4 regions of the Micromonospora sp. WMMD734 genome follow, and region 3 is predicted to be linked to each of the others. Evidence: riboswitches for the same ligand, from Rfam matches in the RefSeq annotation. Region 3 holds a riboswitch; each other region holds the start of a gene.
The links. Region 3 has a riboswitch for cyclic di-AMP ahead of ACN267_RS22100 (coiled-coil domain-containing protein). Riboswitches for the same ligand answer to the same signal wherever they lie in the genome.
Positions count from the first base shown of each region.

Region 1: it holds a riboswitch for cyclic di-AMP, as region 3 does, so the genes downstream of both, ACN267_RS24385 (NlpC/P60 family protein) here and ACN267_RS22100 (coiled-coil domain-containing protein) in region 3, are expected to answer to the same signal.
Region 2: it holds a riboswitch for cyclic di-AMP, as region 3 does, so the genes downstream of both, ACN267_RS00800 (coiled-coil domain-containing protein) here and ACN267_RS22100 (coiled-coil domain-containing protein) in region 3, are expected to answer to the same signal.
Region 4: it holds a riboswitch for cyclic di-AMP, as region 3 does, so the genes downstream of both, ACN267_RS14750 (C39 family peptidase) here and ACN267_RS22100 (coiled-coil domain-containing protein) in region 3, are expected to answer to the same signal.

Region 1 covers NZ_JBMHMK010000001.1:5,633,465-5,638,028, reverse strand. The annotation lists gene ACN267_RS24390 (C40 family peptidase) at 143-1,141, shown strand; cyclic di-AMP (ydaO/yuaA leader) riboswitch at 1,297-1,433, shown strand; gene ACN267_RS24385 (NlpC/P60 family protein) at 1,446-2,486, shown strand; gene dcd (dCTP deaminase) at 2,536-3,114, opposite strand; gene ACN267_RS24375 (pyridoxamine 5'-phosphate oxidase family protein) at 3,261-3,815, shown strand; gene ACN267_RS24370 (zinc metalloprotease) at 3,888-4,564, opposite strand, start outside.
Region 2 covers NZ_JBMHMK010000001.1:165,387-169,950, reverse strand. The annotation lists gene ACN267_RS00810 (HelD family protein) at 1-1,591, shown strand, start outside; gene ACN267_RS00805 (cation diffusion facilitator family transporter) at 1,699-2,613, shown strand; cyclic di-AMP (ydaO/yuaA leader) riboswitch at 2,780-2,911, shown strand; gene ACN267_RS00800 (coiled-coil domain-containing protein) at 2,916-3,974, shown strand; gene ACN267_RS00795 (SRPBCC family protein) at 4,095-4,562, opposite strand.
Region 3 covers NZ_JBMHMK010000001.1:5,165,875-5,170,438, reverse strand. The annotation lists gene ACN267_RS22120 (hypothetical protein) at 1-230, opposite strand, end outside; gene ACN267_RS22115 (lipocalin family protein) at 470-1,072, shown strand; gene ACN267_RS22110 (helix-turn-helix transcriptional regulator) at 1,176-1,502, opposite strand; gene ACN267_RS22105 (carbonic anhydrase) at 1,759-2,433, shown strand; gene ACN267_RS22100 (coiled-coil domain-containing protein) at 2,565-3,590, opposite strand; cyclic di-AMP (ydaO/yuaA leader) riboswitch at 3,594-3,725, opposite strand; gene ACN267_RS22095 (YibE/F family protein) at 3,892-4,564, opposite strand, start outside.
Region 4 covers NZ_JBMHMK010000001.1:3,456,963-3,461,526, reverse strand. The annotation lists gene ACN267_RS14765 (acyltransferase family protein) at 1-937, shown strand, start outside; gene ACN267_RS14760 (hypothetical protein) at 1,155-1,550, shown strand; gene ACN267_RS14755 (hypothetical protein) at 1,688-2,449, shown strand; cyclic di-AMP (ydaO/yuaA leader) riboswitch at 2,814-2,958, shown strand; gene ACN267_RS14750 (C39 family peptidase) at 3,233-4,084, shown strand; gene ACN267_RS14745 (CDP-glycerol glycerophosphotransferase family protein) at 4,493-4,564, opposite strand, start outside.

The sequences.
Region 1 (4,564 bases), 470 kb from region 3:
GTGATGGATTGCCCACCCGCCTTGATTCCCCACCGCGACTGCCCCTAATGTTGCACCGGCCGCTGTGGGACGTCTGCCTCCTTCTTCCCCTTAGCGAGGCGCCCGGCGGTCGGTTGCAAAGGAGTCGACGCCGGTGGCAACCATGCCCCCTCACCGTCACGCCCAGGGCCAGCCGCCCGTACGGCCGGCAGCCCTCCGGCGGATCGCCCGCCGCCTGCTCACCCTGGTCGCGGCGGTCGCCGTCGGTGCCGGGATGTTCGCCGTGCCGGCCCACGCCGCGCCGTCGCCCGAGGAGATCGAGGCGGCCCTCGACAAGCAGTGGGAGCAGATCGAACCGACCATCGAGAGCCACCACAAAGTCCAGGAGCAGCTGAAGGTCAACCGCAAGAAGGCGGCCGACCTCCAGAAGAAGATCGAGCCGCTGGCGCTGCAGAGCGAACTCGCCCTGGGCCGGGTCGGCGACCTCGCCTCCCGCTACTACAAGTCTGGCCCCTCGCAGGAGCTGAGCGCGCTGCTCACCACCACCAAGCCGGGCACCCTCGCCACGCAGCTGACCATCCTGGACCGGCTCGCCGCCGAGCAGCGCCGGGAGGTCGAGGCCGTGCTCGTGGTCCGCCGCAAGTACGACGCCGAGAAGCAGAAGCTCGACACGCTGATCGCCGCCGAGGTGAAGCAGGAGAAGGAACTCGCGGCCAAGAAGAAGCAGATCAATGCCGAGATCAAGCGGCTGCAGGCGGCGATGCCGAAGACCACGGTGAAGGTGAACGGCTGCCCCACGATCAACGGTGTGGTCAGCTCCGCCGCCCGGACCGCGATCGCGACCGCCTGCGCGCAGGTCGGTGACCCGTACGTCTGGGGCGCCACCGGGCCGAACTCGTTCGACTGCTCCGGGCTCACCCAGTTCGCGTACAAGGCGGCAGGTATCTCGCTGACCCACTTCACCGGTGCGCAGTGGAACGAGGGCAAGGCCATCCCGCGCTCCGAGGCCCGCCCCGGCGATCTGGTCTTCTTCTTCAGCGACCTGCACCACGTCGGGCTCTACCTGGGCAACGACATGATGGTGCACGCGCCCCGGACCGGTAAGCCGGTCCAGGTGACCAGCATCAACTACATGCCGGTGGCCGGCTTCCGCCGCCCCTGACCAGCGCAGACGTCAACCCCCGGCCCGATGGGCCGGGGGTTGCGTGTTTTCCGGTCACCGAGTGTGCCGGCCCGGCGGGTTGCGGATCGATAACGACCATCTCTACTCTGGTCAATCGTCGGTCGGCACCAGGTCCGCCCCGCCCGGGGTGGCGTCGGCCGGCACCGCCGAGTCGCCTCCGGGCGAGCCGGGGACCCAGGTACGCCGGGGTGAATCCGCGACCGCCGCGGTAGGGCGCTCCCTTCCCGCCCGAACCCGTCAGCTAACCCGGTAGGCGGTCGAGGAAGAAGGAGCCCGGAGCCCGGTGGCACACCATGCCCCGCGGCCGCCGTCGCACCGGACGACCCAGGTCGCCCGGAACACGACGGTGCCGCGCCCACGCTGGTCCCGCTTCACCACCACCCTCGCCACCCTGGCCGCCGCAGCGGTCGTACTGACCGGTGGCCCTACGGCGGCGCACGCCGACCCCTCGGTCGCCGAGATCGAACGGCAGATCGACCAGGACTGGAACAAGCTCGAACCGCTCATCGAACAGCACAACGCCACCCGCATCGACCTCGCCGCCAAGCGCCGGCAGGCCGACGCGCTCGGCAAGCGCATCGCCCCCCTGCAACGCCGTGTCGACCAGGCGATGAACCAGGTCAGCGGCCTCGCCGTGCAGGCGTACAAGGGCGAGAACATGTCCACCGTCAACGCCCTGCTCGGCAGCCGCAACCCGAGCCAGGTGGTCGAACAGCTGGGGCTGCTGGACCGGTTCGCCAGCCGCCAGCAGCGCGAGGTGCGGGCCGTCGCCGAACTGCGCGACGAACTCGCCGCGACCAAGGCGCCGCTGGACGAGATGGTCGCCCAGCTCACCCGTACCGAAGCGCAGCTCGCGGCCCGCAAGAAGCAGATCAACACCGAGATCGACAGGTTGCAGAAGTTGCGGCTCAAGGTCTACGGCAACGGCGGCGGCGGGCCGCTGCGCCCGGCGCCGTGCCCCGCAGGCTACCCAGGTGGTCCGGCCGGTACGGCGGTCAAGTTCGCCTGCGCCCAGATCGGCAAGTTGTACGTGTGGGGCGCGGCCGGACCGAACAACTACGACTGTTCCGGGCTGACCATGGCGGCCTGGGCGAAGGCCGGGGTGTCGTTGCCGCACAACGCCCGGCAGCAGCGCCAGGTCACCGACCGGGTGAGCCGGGCCGACCTGCGCCCCGGCGACCTGGTCTTCTACTACTCCGACCTGCACCACGTCGGAATGTACGTCGGGGACGGCTGGGTCGTGCACGCCTCCCAGGCGGGCAAACCGATCACGATGAAGCGGGTCGACGACGGGCCGGTCAACAGCTACGGCCGACCCGGCTGAGCCACCGTGTCGGGGCCCCGGACCCGGGGCCCCGACACGGCACGCCGCGTCAGCCGATGGTCCAGGTGCGCCAGTTCTGCCAGGAACGGCTGGGGGTCGGCCCCCGCTGGCCCTGGTAGCGCGACCCGTACACCGCGGAGCCGTAGGGGTGCTCGGCCGGCGAGGAGAGCCGGAAGATGCAGAGCTGGCCGATCTTCATGCCCGGCCAGAGGGTGATCGGTAGGTTGGCCACGTTCGACAGCTCCAGCGTGACGTGGCCGGAGAAGCCCGGGTCGATGAAACCGGCGGTCGAGTGGGTGAGCAGCCCCAGCCGGCCCAGGCTCGACTTGCCCTCCAACCGGCCGGCGAGCTGGTCGCCGAGGGAGATGACCTCAAGCGTGGAGGCGAGCACGAACTCGCCCGGATGCAGCACGAACGGCTCGCCCGCCGGCACCTCGACCATCGACGTCAGGTCGTCCTGCTGCACCGACGGGTCGATGTGGGTGTAGAGGTGGTTGTTGAACACCCGGAACAGCTTGTCGAGGCGCACGTCGATGCTGGACGGCTGCACCAGACTCGGCTCGAACGGCTCCAGCGCCAGCGCGCCCGCCTTGATCTCGGAGACGAGGTCCCGGTCGGAGAGCAGCATCGGGACACCATATCCAGCGCCTCGGCCGGACCCGCCCACCGGGCCGCCCCACCGGCCGGCGTCGTCGCCGGCTCCGAGGCGTACGTCGGGCCGTTCGACCTGCGTGTCGGACTGATTTTCGAACGCCTGTTCGATAGGATGACGACATGGCATCCTGGTCCGCATTCGCCGCCGACGAGCCCCGACTCGCCGACGGGATCCGCCTTCTCCTCCAGCAGTACGGGTCGGGTTTCGGCTACCTGGCCACCGTCCGCGCCGACGGCGGTCCCCGGGTGCACCCGGTCTGCCCGCTGGTCACCGACGGCGGGCTGTTCTGCTTCGTCGTCGACTCGCCCAAGCGGCGTGACCTCGAACGCGACGGCCGCTACGCGCTCCACTCGTTTCCGCCTGAGGACAGCGACGACGAGGCGTACGTCGCCGGTCGCGCCGAGCCGGTGACCGACCCGGCCCGGGTGGCGCTGGTGGCCGAGATCGGCCGGGCCGCGCCCCAGGTCGACTGGCGGCTCTTCGAATTCAGCGTCGACGTCGCCATGCTCACCCGCCGTGAGCACGGTGGCCCGTTCAGCGGTGACGCCGGGCGTCCCGCCGTGCAGGTCTGGCTCGACCCGGTGCCCGGTCGGCACGGTGTCGCCGGCCTGCCCGACCAGCGCCCGTCCCGGCGCGGTCGGCACGGGTTCGACACCCGTCGCACCGCCGCCTGACCCCGGAAACGACGGTGCCGGCCCCGTCCCCAGGGGACGGAGCCGGCACCTGACGCTGTGCGGCGCCGCCGGTCAGGCCGACGCGCGGTACGCGGTCCAGGCGTTCACCATGCGGCTCGCCTGCCCAGCGGTGAACTGGTACATGCACGAGTCGTAGGTGTAGTCCATGAAGTTGGTGATCGGGTCCTTGCCGGTCGCGGTGCAGGTGTCCCGGCCGGTCGGGCACTGGTAGGCCGGCTCGCGCTCGGCCGGGGTGTCCGAGACGCCGTCGCCCGAGCCCGAGCAGCCACCCTGGAAGGTGTGGTAGAGGTTCAGCCAGTGGCCGACCTCGTGGGTGCCGGTGTCGCCCAGGTTGTAGTTGGTGGCGGTGCCGTTCGGCAGCGATTCGCCGAGCACCACGACGCCGTCCATGACGTCCAGGGTGCGCTTGGGGAAGGTGGCCCAGCCGAGCAGGTCGTCGCTCAGCTCACCCAGGTACATGTTGAGGGTGTTCTTGCCGCCGGTGCGCAGCGAGGTCTTCATCGCCCGCTCGGCCGAGGAACCCTGCACGATCGGGTACCACGACGCGTTGGTGACCCGGTTGATCTTCTGGAGCTGGAAGGTGAAACCCGTGGCGGCCCCACCGGTCGCACCGCTGTACGCCTGGTTGAGCACGCTGATCTGCGAGTTGATCATCGAGTCGGGGATGTTGCCCCCGGCCCGGGTGCTGTCCCGCTGGATGACGTGCACGACGACCGGGATGCTGATCG
Region 2 (4,564 bases), 5.0 Mb from region 3:
GCGGGACATCATCGCGACCATCCAGCGGGAGCAGGACGAGGCGATCCGGTCCCCCGGTTCGGGGGTCACGATCGTCTCCGGCGGGCCGGGCACCGGGAAGACGGCGGTGGCCCTGCACCGGGCGGCGTACCTGCTCTATGCCGACCGCAGCCGGTACGCCGGCGGCGGCATCCTGGTGGTCGGCCCGTCGGCGGTCTTCGTGGAGTACATCGCCTCCGTGCTGCCGTCGCTGGGTGAGGAGACCGCCACCCTGCACTCGCTGGGTTCGTTGTTCCCCGGTCTGTCGGCGACCCGCACGGACGGTCCCGAGGTGGCGGCGGTGAAGGGTTCGCTGCGGATGCGTCGGGTGCTGGAGCGGGCGGCCCGGGACGCGGTGCCGGACGGCCCGCAGGAGCTGCGGCTGCTCTACCGGGGTGCGTTGCTGCGTCTGGAGGGGCGCGAGCTGGACGGCGTCCGGGACCGGGCGCTGCACCGGGGGGCCCGCCGTAACGAGGTCCGTCGGGTCGGCTTCGACGGGGTGCTCGCCGCGTTGTACGCGCAGGCCCGACGGTTGGCCGTCGCCGGTCTGCCCGAGCAGCCGGCCTTCGAGGACGAGATCATCGAGCGGCCGGAGTTCCGGGAGTTCCTCAAGGCGTGGTGGCCCCGGCTGCATCCCCGGCACGTGCTGGGCTGGCTGGCCCGGCCGGAGCGGCTGCACCGGTACGCGGCCGGCGTCCTGTCCCGGGCGGAGGTCGGGTTGCTGGTGGAGGCGTACCGGTCGCTGGACACCGAGGGGCTGACGGTGGCCGACATCGCCCTGCTCGACGAGCTGGACGCGCTGCTGGGTCAGCCGGTCCGCCCGAAGAAGGCCCGCCGGGACCCGTTCCAGCTCGCCGGCGGCGTCCGGGAGCTGAGCACCTTCGGGGAGCGGCAGCGGGCCGCGCGGGCGGCGGCGCGGGAGCGGCCCGAGGACTACCGGGACTACGCGCACGTGGTGGTCGACGAGTCGCAGGACGTCTCGCCGATGCAGTGGCGGATGATCGGCCGGCGCGGCCGGCTCGCCTCCTGGACGGTGGTGGGTGATCCGGCGCAGACCGCCTGGACGGGTGACCAGGCGGAGCTGGACCGGGCCCGGGACCAGGCGCTGGGTCGGCGGCGGCGGCACCGGTTCACGCTCTCCACCAACTACCGCAACTCGGCGGAGATCTTCGCGGTGGCGGCGGCGGAGATTCGCCGGCTCTATCCCGACCTGGAGTTGCCGAGCGCGGTGCGGTCCACCGGGGTGGACCCGGTGGCGTTGCAGGTGCCGGCGGCGGAGCTGGCCCGCGCGACGGCCGACGCGGTGGACGCGCTGCTGGCGGAGGTGGCCGGGACGGTCGGCGTGATCACCCCGGTGCCCCGCCGCGACGAGGTGGCCGGCTGGTTGGGCGACCGGGGCGGGGCGCGGTTGCAGGTGGTGACCAGCCTCCAGGCCAAGGGCATGGAGTACGACGGGGTGGTGCTGGTCTGCCCCGGCGAGATCCGGGCCGATCCGGGCTCCGGGGTACGGACGCTCTACGTGGCGTTGTCCCGGGCGACCCAGCGCCTCACCACCGTCGAACCGACCGGCTGACCGCCCGGAACCCGTCCCACCTGGCCGGACGACCGACCATCACTTGCATACATAGCGATGTGAGCATAGATTGGAGCCGGTCCGCAGCGGCGACGGAAGGTGTGGACGTGGGCGCAGGTCATGACCACAGCGCGACGGTCAGCAACGCCGCGCACCGGCACCGGGGGCGGCTCTGGGCGGCGTTCGGGCTGCTCGCCGTGCTCATGGTGGTCGAGGCGGTAGCCGCCTTCGGCACCGGCTCGCTGGCCCTGCTCTCCGACGCGGGGCACATGTTCACCGACGTGCTCGGCATCGGGATGGCGCTGGCCGCGATCACCGCCACCCGGCGGGCCGCCCGGGACCCGCAGCGCACCTTCGGCCTCTACCGGCTGGAGGTGCTCGCCGCCCTGGCCAACGCCGTCCTGCTCAGCGGGGTCGCGGTCTACGTGCTGATCGAGGCGGTCCGCCGGTTCGGCGAGCCGCCCGAGGTGCTGGCCGGCCCGATGCTGGTGGTGGCGGTGCTCGGCCTGCTCGCCAACATCGTCGCGTTCGGCCTGCTGCGGGAGGGCGCCAAGGAGAGCATCAACCTGCGTGGGGCGTACCTGGAGGTGCTGGGCGACCTGCTCGGCTCGGTCGGCGTGATCGTGGCGGCGCTGCTGATCGCCGGCACCGGTTGGTGGTGGGCCGACCCGCTGGTCGCCGTGGCGATCGGCGTGTTCATCCTGCCCCGCACCTGGCGACTCGGCCGGGCGGCGGTACGCATCCTGGTGCAGGCCGCCCCGGAGCACCTGCCGGTGACCGCCGTGCACGACCGGCTCACCGCCGTGCCCGGCGTCGCCGAGGTGCACGACCTGCACGTCTGGACGCTCACCTCGGGCATGGACGTCGCCTCGGCCCACCTCACCCTGGCCGGCGACGCCGAGGTCGGCACGGTGCTGGCCGCCGCCCGGGGCGCCCTGCGGGAGGACTTCCACATCGAGCACGCCACCCTCCAGATCGAGCCCGGGGCGACCCCGGGGGCGTGCGGACCCGCCCACTGGTGACCCCCACCCCGGGCCGGACGGTCAGCCCCGGCGGGTACTCCCGCACAGAGATCACGGAAATCTGCGCTGTTTGCCCCTTTTGAGGGTATTCACTCTCGTACCCTCAGTCACGAGGTAGGCAGGCGTCACACGCGTACCGGTAGGCTCGGCCCCGGTCTCCGCCAGGCGGAGGCCGCCGCCTAATCGCCCGCCCGGGCGAACCGGGGAACCACGTTCCTGGGGTGCATCCGCGCAAGCGGTAGGGATCTTCCGTCCCGAACCCGTCAGCTAACCCGGTCGGCGGCTGACGGAAGGACATCCGCATGCACGTACGCACCACCACGCGGCTGCTGGCCGCAGTCGTCACGGCGCTGGCCCTGGGCGTGTCGGCCGCGCCCTTCACCCCGGCCGTCGCCGCGCCCACCACCCGGCTCGCCGCCCCGGGCGACGACGACGAGGGCGGCACCCCGGCGCTGCGCGACCAGCTCGACGCGGCCAGCAAGGGCTGGCTGGAGGCCAAGGCCGCCCTGGAGCGCTCCACCAAACGCCAAAAGGAACTCGACGGGCAGCTCAAGACCATCGAGGGGCAACTGGTCACGCAGACCGCCAAGGTCGGCGAGATCGCCGGCGCGGCCTACCGCACCGGCCGGCTCGGACCGATGTCCGCCCTGCTCAACAGCAACACCCCGACCGGCTTCCTGGACCGCGCGGCGGCGCTGGAGACGGTCGCCACCCGGGAGGACCAGGAACTGCGCACGATGATCGAGACCCGGGACCAGGCCACCCGGACCCGGGCCGCGGTCACCCGGGAGATCACCGAACAGCGCAAGCAGGTCGCCACCATGGGCAAACGCAAGGAACAGGCCGAGCGGGCGTTGGCGGTGGCCGCCGCCGACAAGCCGGCCCCCACCTCCCGCGACTCCGGCAGCTCGGACGGCACGTCCACCAGCAACGCCAAGGGGGCGCCCCGCAACTCCGACGGCTCCTGGCCGTCCGAGTCGTGCAGCGTCAACGACCCGACGCCGGCCAACGGCTGCATCACCCCGCGTACGCTCAACGCCCTCAACCAGGCCAAGGCGGCCGGTTTCACCAGGTACGTCTCCTGCTACCGGCCCAGCGGCTCCGGGGAACACCCCAAGGGCCGGGCGTGCGACTTCGCCGCCCAGAAGGGTGGCTTCGGCGGGGTGGCCAGTGGCGGCGACCGGACGTACGGCAACAACCTCGCCGCGTACTTCATCCGCAACGCCGACCGGCTCGGTGTGCTCTACGTGATCTGGTTCAAGCGGATCTGGCTGCCGAGCAGCGGGTGGAAGGCGTACAGCGGGGGCAACGGGGACCCGTCCAGCGACCACACCAACCACGTGCACCTGTCGATGATCTGAGCCGACCCGGTGGCCCGTCCGACCCGGGCGGGCCACCGGACCACGGCCGGCCGCAACGGTAGGTCAGGTCGGGTGCCGCCACGCCGCGACCGGGTCGGGCAGCCCGGGTGCCGGCGGTGGTCAGCCCACCGGAGGCGGGTCGCCGGCCCGGGAGTCCAGAACGGCACCGAGGCGGCTGGCCAGCCCCAGGTGGGCGGCGCGGGCCTGCCGGAAGGCGTAGCCGAACAACGGCGCCGGTGCGGCGAGGGTGATCTCTACGTCGATCCGCAGCAGGTCACCCTCCATCCGCAGCCGGGTGTGGTTGCGTACGGTGGTGCCGGGCTGCTGGCGGGCCACCGTCACGATCTCGTCGTCGCCGGCCAGCAGCACGTCGGCCTGGTAGGTGACGGGGAACCGCAGCGGCCCCAGCTCCAGCCGGTCGGTGATCGCATAGCTGGCCAGGGCACCCGGCCGGGCGGGCAGCCGGCGTACCCGGACGATCAGCGGATGCAGCTCCTCCTGCCGGGACAGGTCGCTCAGCAGCGCCGTCGCGTCCGCCGGTGAGCAGCGCGCCTGCACCGTGTAGCTGAAGCTCTCCCGCCGGACCACCG
Region 3 (4,564 bases):
TCGTCGTCGGGCCGGGTGCCGGGCCGGTCGAGGGTAGGCCGGGCGTCGGTGGGCAGCGTCGCCACCCGCGAGGTCACCACGGACGGTCGGGCGGCAGCGGCGGCCGGGCCGCCGGTGACGGCGAGGAACCCGCCGAGGCCGACGGCGAGCACCAGCGCGGTGACGGCCAGCCGGGTCAGATCGCGCAGCCTCGACACCCAGACGGGCGGGGCGGAAGCTACGCGGATCACCTGTCCAACCTATCCCCGATCGGCCGTCCGCGCAGGGTCGGTGGCCCGACCGGACGAGTGAGCCGGGCCACGGTGTGCCGTGTGGACGGACCGCTCCCACCAGGAATACGGCCACTGACCTGCGCCTGGATGCATCGACGGCGATGAGAATGCCGACAGTTTCCGGCCGGCGGGTCCGGGCAACTCTGCCGACGGCGCGACGCCCCGCCGCGCCGGACCGACAGACCGGAGGAGACACCATGGGAGTACGCCGTCAGGTCGTTGCGGCCGTCGCGGTCGCCACTGCGGCGGTGCTGGCCACCGCCGTACCCGCGCAGGCGGCGCCGACCGCCGTCGACACCGGACCGCTCACTCCGGTGGCCGACGTCGACGTCGAGCGCTACGTGGGCGACTGGTACCAGATCGCCGCCATCCCGGCGATCTTCGAGATCCAGTGCTACAAGAACGTGACGGCGCGGTACGACGTCCAGCCCGACGGCACCATCGGGGTCCGCAACAGCTGCCGGACCATCGTGGGAACCACCAGCGCGGTCACCGGGCGGGCCCGCAGCGAGAACCCGCCGGCCGACTCGGCGTTGACCGTGTCCTTCCTCAAGCTCGGCGGTAAGTGGATCTATCTGGGTGGGCCGAACTACGTGGTGATCGGGCTCGACCCCGACTACCGCTGGGCGGTCGTCGGCGACCCGGACCGCAGCAGCGGTTTCGTCCTCTCCCGGGAGCCGGCGCTGACCGGGGCGCAGACGGCGGCGGCGAAGGCGGCGCTCACCGCCAACGGCTACGACCTGTGCGACTTCCGCACCACCCGGCAGGACGGTGGCGGCGGAGCGGGCAGCTTCTGCTGACCCTCCACCGTCGACGGCCCGTCCCCACCGGGGCGGGCCGTCGACGTGTGCCGGTCCGGCGGTGTCCTGGCCGGGGCCGGCCGTCGCCCTCCGGGTCGGCGGCTCAGGACCCGGCGTCGGCCGGATCGGGGCTGAAGAGGGCGAGCAGGGCGCCGACCTGGCGGTCGGCCTCGGCGGGGTGCCGGAAGTGGCCGCTCGGGTTGAGCGTGTACTCGTTGCGCCGGCCGACCCGGGTACGCCGCAGGTAGCCGCCGGCCTCCAGGTCGGCGACGATCGCCTGGGCGGCCCGTTCGGTCACCCCGACCTCGTCGGCGACGTCGCGGAGGCGGGCGGTGGGGTTACGGGCGATGGCGAGCAGCACATGACCATGGTTGGTGAGGAACGTCCAGTTCCGGGTGCTCCCGGTGCCGCCTGTCGCCATGCCGGTCATGGTATGGCCCGTACCTGGGAGACCCGTCGTCGGCCGCCCCGACGGTTGCCCCGGAGCGGCCGGTCGGCCCCCGGTGGGTCGCCCGTCGACCTCGGTGGGTGCCGGGTCCGACACGCCGTCGACACGGCTTCGACCGATGCCTGAAACGTGTATCACGAAATCTTGACGTACCTTTAGCTGCGTGTGACCGTGAGGACACGGCCGTCGTCGCCGCCGGCCGGCGTGACCAGGTGCGATTCCGGACCGAGGTGAGGCAATGGCCCCGATCACTCCGACCCAGGCGCTGGCCGAGTTGCAGGCCGGCAACAGGCGTTTCGTCGCCGGTGTGCCCCACCATCCCAACCAGGATGCCGGCCACCGCACCGCCGTCGCCGACGGCCAGCATCCCTTCGCGGTCATCGTCGGCTGCTCCGACTCCCGGCTCGCCGCCGAGATCATCTTCGACCGGGGTCTCGGTGACCTCTTCGTGGTCCGGACCGCCGGGCACACCGCCGGGCCCGAGGTGCTCGGCAGCGTCGAGTACGCGGTGACGGTGCTCGGCACCCCGCTGGTGGTGGTCCTCGGGCACGACTCCTGTGGTGCCGTGCAGGCGGCCCGGGACGCGGCCCGGACCGGCACCCAGCCCCCGGGACACCTCTACTCGGTGGTCGCCGCCGTCGGGCCGAGCCTGCGTCGCGCGGCCCAGCAGGGGGTGCACGACATCGACGGGATCGTCGACATCCATATCGCGCAGACCGTCGAGGTGCTGCTCGGCAACTCCCCGGTGATCGCCGCCGAGGTGGCCGCCGGCCGGTGCGCGGTGGTCGGGATGTCCTACCGGCTCGCCGCCGGTGAGGTGCGCCAGGTAGCCCCCGAGCTGCCCGCGCCCGCCGCCGCGGTGCCGGCACCGGCCGTGCCGGCCGGTGCCGCGACGGCACCCGTCGCCTCCTGACCCGCACCGGTCACGATGAGGGCCGCCCGGCTCAGCCGGGCGGCCCTCATCGTGCGCCTCGATCAACTCACCGGGCCGGTGCTGCGGTGTCCGGAACGCCGGACACCGCAGCTTCGGCCCAGCTGCACCCGCTACAACAGCGACACGTGGACGTGGTCGGTGTGGTTGGACGGTCCCGAGTACGAACTCCAGCCGTTGGCCGGGAACCAGATCTGCCGGTTCCAGATCACGTAGTAGATGCCCAGCCGGTCCGAGTTGCGGATCAGGAACGCGGCGAGGTTGTTGCCGTACATCCGGGTGTCGTTGTTGTGCCACGGGCTGAACCCGCTCTTCTGCAACGACCAGTCGCACGCCTTGCCCTTGGGGTGCTCCCACGGCCCACCGGGGCGGTAGCAGCCGACGAACCGGTTGAATCCGGCCCGCTTGACCTCCTTGTACATGTGCAGCGTGCGCGGGGTGATGCACCCGGACGTGGTCGGGTCGTTCTCGCTGCACGACTCCCCGCGCCACTCGCCGTTGGCGGTCTGGCCGGGTGCGACGCGGGCCACCGGGGACGTCGCGTCGACCAGGCCGCCGGTGAAGCCCCGACCGCCGACCAGGGCCAGTGCCTTGTCGGCCTCGGTCTTCTTCTTGGCCATCAGGTTGGCCTGCTTCTGCTGCTCACGGACCTCGGCGTCGACGGCGAGCTTGGCCTGCTCGGCCCGGGTCTTGACCTTGTTGACCTCGGCCAGCTTGCCGGCGTTGACCATGTTCAGCTCGTCCAGGGCGGCGGCCCGCCGGACGAAGGCGTCCGGGGCGTCGCTCTCCAGCAGCGCGGCGACCGCGCCGACCCGACCCGTCCGGTACGACTGGGCGGCGATCTCGGTGACCTGCGGAGCCAACGCCGCCAGCTCCTGCTCCGCCTTCTCCACCTCGATGGCGTATTCGAGTTGGCGTTTCTTGGACTTCTCCAGTCGGGTCTTCGCCGCCGAGTACTCCCGGTTCGTCGCCTCGATGACGTCGGTGAGCAGCTTGGGCTCCTCGTCCTCCTCGTGCCCCGAGGGGGTGGGCGCGTTGGGTGCTGCCGCCGCGGGGGCGGCGGCCGGGCCGGCGACCAGCGCCAGAGCGGCGAGCACGGCCACCACCGGAGTCCACCAGTGGCGTAGGGGTGCCGTCACAGTTGTCCCTTCCGTCGACCGCCGACCGGGTTAGCTGACGGGTTCGGGACGGAAGTGGCCCCTACCGCTGGCGCGGATTCACCCCAGGTGCTCGGTTCCCCGGCTCGCCGTACGGCGATTGGGCGGTGGCACCGCTGGCTCCGGTGGGCGCCTTCGGCGGTGACCGGCAGCGAGGTTACCCGAGAGTCGTACCGGGGATCTACGCCTGTAACCCGACCAAATGAGTATTTTCCCGATAGCGAGTGGTAATCAGTGACGTGGCCGACAGCCGCGACCTCGCCTTCGGTCACGCAGCGCAGTGTCACCATGCGGTGTCCGTGCTCCTTTCCGGGTCTGGCCACCGTGCGGGGGCCGGGGTGGACGGTTCGCCGTGCCGGGGCGCGCTCAACGCCTCCCACGCCTCGGCACGGTCGGGGGCGGGACGTGGGGCGGGCGTCGGCCCGGCCGTACCGGCGTCGGCCGGCCCTCGTCCGGCGGTGACCACCAGCGCGGCCAACCCGGTGGTCAGCGGCACCGCCGCCACCAGGCCGAGGGTCGCCACCGCGCTGCGGACGATCTCCTGGGCCAGGAACTCGCTGGTGAGGATCTGGCTTACCGGGCGGCTGTCGGCGGTGAGCAGGAGCAGCAACGGCAGTGACGCGCCCGCGTACGCCAGCACGATCGTGTTGACCGTGGACGCGATGTGCGCCCGCCCGACCCGGGTCGCCGCCCGGTAGAGCTGCAACCGGGACAGCCCCGGATTGGCGTGCGCCAGCTCGGTGACGGTGGCCGACTGGGTGACCGTGACGTCGTCCAGGACACCGAGCGACCCGATGATGATCCCGGCCAGCAGCAGGCCGTGCAGGTCGACGTCGCGTTGGTACATCGACAGCGTGGTGGCCTCCTCGCTGCCGTACCCGGTCAGGTGGGTGGCGGCGGTGGCCAGCGTGCCCAGGACGCCGGTCAGCACCAGACTGCCCAGCGTGCCCAGCACC
Region 4 (4,564 bases), 1.7 Mb from region 3:
CTATCCCAACCATGTACTGACCTGGGCGGCGGCGCTGCTGGTGATGTGGTGGTTCGCCGACCCGGTGGTGCCCCGCGCCGCCCTGGAGAACCTCTTCCTCGTCCAGGCGTGGGACCCCACCCCCGGCTACTTCTACAGCATCAACAACGTGAGCTGGTCGCTCTCCTGCGAGCTGTTCTTCTACCTCTGCCTGCCGCTGGCGCTGCCGGCGATCCGACGGGCCCACTCCGGCGTGCTGTGGGCCGTGGTGGTGGCGGTGCCGCTGGTGATCCTGGCGCTCTGGCCCGGCCAGCAGTTGCTGCCCGAGGGCAGCAACTGGTGGTTCACCCAGGTCTTCCCGCTGGTTCGCTCCACCGAGTTCTGGCTGGGCGTGGCCGCCGCCGAACTGCTGCGCCGGGGCCATTGGCGGGGTCCCGGGCTGACCCTGGCCAGCCTGCTGTTCGTGGTCGTCTGGGTGGCGGCGCACTGGATCCCGGCCGAGATGTGGGCGGCGCTGCTGTCGGTGGCGTACATCCTGGTCATCCCGGCGGCGGCCCGCGCGGACGTGCAGGGTCGCCGGTCGCCGTGGCGGCACCGCACCCTGATCTGGCTCGGTGAGGTGTCGTTCGCCTTCTACCTGGTGCACGTGCTGGTGATGATGACCGTGCTGCGGCTCACCGGGCACTGGGGTGTCGGGTTGCCCGGCTGGTCGGGGCCGCTGGCCGTGCTCGGCTTCCTGGTGGTGAACCTGGCGCTGGCCGCCGCGTTGCACCGCTTCGTGGAGACCCCGATGATGCGCCGGCTGGCCCCCCGCCGCCGCACCGCCCCGGCCGCTGTTCCCGGTGCCGCTGCTCCGGGTGCCGGCGGGACGGCGGTCGTGCCGGGGCCGAGGGGGGCCGACGGCGGGCCGCGCGACGCCCGCCCCGTCGAGTACGCGGGCCCGCGCGACCCGCACTGATCTTGCCCCGGCTCTGTTCCCTGCCGGCCTGCCGCTACCTGCCGCCTCGGTGGCGGTGTGCCGGCTCGGTCGTGGGCGCGGCGGCGGGACTCCCTCCACGGTGGATGCCAAGCCCGGGGTCCGTCGCCCGCCCGGGTGTGACCGGTTGCCGCGCGGCCGGCGCGGCGACACGCCCGGCGGTGCTGCGGGCCGGTGGCCCCTTCGGTAGCGTGGTCCCGTGTTCCCGGTCGCGCTCACCAGTCCCCTGTGGTGGGTCGCGCGCGGGATGTCCCGGCTGCTCGCCGGCCTCGCCGTCGCACTCGCGTTCGCCGCCGCCGGCCCGGCGCTGTCCGGCCCCGCGCTGTTCGATCCGGTCCCCGGCGCACTGTCGACCGACGCGTCGCACTCCTTCCCCGCCGCCGGGGCCCTCGACACCCCGTCCGGTCAGGGTGACGGCATCCGCGCCGACGGCCGCGGGACGGAGCGGGTCGACGTGGTGACGACCGACCGGGTCGACGCCGGCCTGCCCGCCGTGCCGGCCGGTCCGGCACGGGAGCTTCCGACGGCCACCCTGTCGACACCGGCCGGTCGGATGCCCGCCGCCCCCGGGCCCCGGGCACCCCCGGCGCGCTGACCCCGCCCCACCGGGGCCGCCCGCCCGCCGCCACCACCACGACCTCGTCCCCGTACCGCCCCGGACGGACGTTGCCCGCAACGGTTCCGCCCCGGTACGGCCCCGATCCGCCCCATCCGCCCGCGAGGTGTCGACCCGTGACCACCGTGCTGTCCCAGTTCCTGATCGGGGTGCCGACCGCCACCGCGATCTGGTCCCTGCTGCTCGTCCTCGCGTTGACCGGCCTCGCCGTCCTGGTCGCCCGCCCCGAACGGGAGCAGCCGACCGACGTGACCGCCGTCGGGCCGCCGCCCGACGCCCCACCCCCGGTCGCCGACCTGCGCCGCTACGCCGACGAGGTGACCGTGGCCGCCGCCGGGGCCGCCCAGACCGCCCGCCGTCACCGGGCCGCATGGCTGGCCGCGCAGGACACCCTGGAACGGGCCTGGCAGGAGTACGACGAGGCGGAGACGGCGGCCCGACGGTTCACCGGCGCGGGGGCGCTGCCCAGCCCGCGTACCCCCCGGACGCCTGCCGAGTACGCCGGCCGGGAGCGGTGGCTGCACCAGGAGGCGGTGGCGGCGCACTGGCGGGGCGAACTGTCGGTGGAGCGGCTGCGGGACGTCTTCGCGCACCGCGACGGCTGGGACCCGCGCCGGCACCCCGTCGAGCACGAGGTGATGCTCGCCCGGGCGGTCCGGGAGGACCGGCGGGCGGCGTACCGGGCGGCGCACTGGCGGGAACGCGTCGCGTGGCGGGCCGCCGAGCTGGCCGCCGAGGCCGCCCGGTCGCTGGCCGCCGAGGCGTACGCGGCGACGCAGCGGGTGCGTCCGGGCCGGGTGCCGCTGCCCCGGGCCGCGACGTCGGCGGCGACCCGCCCGACCCCGGCCACCCGCTGGCACCCGGCCCGGGTGGGCTGACCCGCCCCGCGACTACCGCCTGGTCCCACCCCGGGCCGGGTGGGCCGGGAGGTCGGGAGTCCCGGGGACCGAATTGTTACCCAGGCGGGTGTGGACGCGGTCACGCAGCGGCGGAACCGGACAGCCCGTCACACCCGGTCACATCGACTTCGTTGATCATCGGAGGTTGCGGGTCGGTTGTCCGGTCACGGCCCCGACGGGCCCGGACGACCATTCGTCCCCGGCCCGCACCCGGGCTGCCCGAACGCCCCGCACATCGGCCTGCCCGGCGATGTTTACGCAGGTCACAGGGCTTGGCGGGAGAGGAGGGCGACCAGTAGTGTCGCTGCGGTCCGGTGCGGTTCCCGATCGCAGCAGGCGACGCCGCGCCGACCCGCTCAATCGTGCTTGTCACGAACCGGGGACCCACACGCACCACCTGGGGTGAATCTCCGGGCCACGGCCCGGGGTAGGGCGATCTTCCCGCCCGAATCCGTCAGCTAACCCGGTCGGCGGCAGCGGAAGGAGTTCCCTCCTCGTGCAGCATGACCCCACCCCCTCGGTAATCCCTCCACCTCGGTGCCGGGGTGCCGCCGGACCGTCGCGCCTGACGCGCTGACCCGGCCGTCCACCCCGCCGCCCGACCCCGCTCGGGCGACCCGCCGATCCGCCCGGCTCCCGTCGGGCGGACCCTGCCGAACGAGCGGCCCAAACACCCGATCCGCGCGTGGCGTACCCGCCACGTGCCGGTCCGGCGTGCCCGGCCGCCTCGCCCCCGTGGAGGAACACCCCGTGAAGCACCACATGAAGCGACAGCTCCGCCGACTGGGCGCCCAGCGCCCGTACCGGATGGTCGTCGGCTCGGCGGCGGTCCTCGTCCTGGCCGCCGGTGGCACCGCCCTGGCCGCCGGGGTCGACGACGCCCCGACCGACCAGCAGCGCGCCACCGCCGTGGCCGAGACCGCCCCCCGCCTCGACGACGTCGCCAGCCGCGCCCAGGCCCGGGTGGCCACGCCCGCCCCGGCCAGCCCGTCGGCCACCCCCACGGCCAGCCCGTCGGCGAGCCCCACCCCGTCGCCGCGCGTCACCCGGGCGAAGTCCCGTCCCACCGTCGACCCGGACCTGACCCGCAAGGCGGCCCCGAAGCCGCCGTCGTCGAAGGTTCTGCGCTACGACTACCAGGCCCAGATCACCTACTACTACTGTGGCCCGGCGGCGGTGCGTAACGCGCTCAGCGCGGCCGGCATCGAGCGCGGCCAGGACGACCTCGCCGCCCAGTTGGGCACCACCGAGATGGGCACCAACTCGGCCGAGGACACCACCCGGGTGCTCAACGCCGTGGTCAAGGGCGATCCGTACCGGACCCGGATGTTCGCCGGCACCCCGAGCGACGCGCAGGTCGAGCGGCTGCGGGCCGACGTGGTCGCGGCGGTCACCGACAAGCGGGCCGTGGTCGCGAACGTGGCCGGGGACGCCACCGACCTCGACGGCGGCTGGCACTCCTTCCCCGGTGGCCACTACGTCGCCGCCGTGGGCTACCGGGACAACGGCCGTACCGTGCGGATCGCCGACTCGGCCGACCCGTCCCTGCCGGCCTACTGGGTCGGCGTGACCACCCTGGCGAACTGGATCGCCACCCGGGGCTACTCCGCCTGACCCGTTGCTCTCGAATTCGATCCGGACCGCCTCGGCTGCCTGACCACGGGCACCGGGGCGGTCCGCTGTCGGCCCGACCGACGAGGACTGACGGCATCGGCACCACCGATGCCGGGTGCCACCCGGCGCGCCCCGGACCAACCACGCCTGCATCGTCCGAGGGGTGCACATACCACCCTCGCTCCCTACAGAGCTGATGACGGCAACGACTCAGTGCCGACGCCGCACCTACTTCAGGCGGAGCCGATCATTGCCGGTACCCGGCCGGTCAGCGAGGGCACACACGGCGTGATTCGTTTGCGTCATCAGGTCTGTAGGCGGCAGACGGCACTGGTGAGGGGGCGTCCGTGCACGCGTCGGGCCCGAGTGGCGAACCACGCCACCACCCCGGCCCGGGTCGACTCCCGGTCAGCCGCGCGGGGACACCGAAGCGTCGTCCCAGGTGGCGGTGCCGGCGGTACGCGGGGCCGGCGGGTTCCA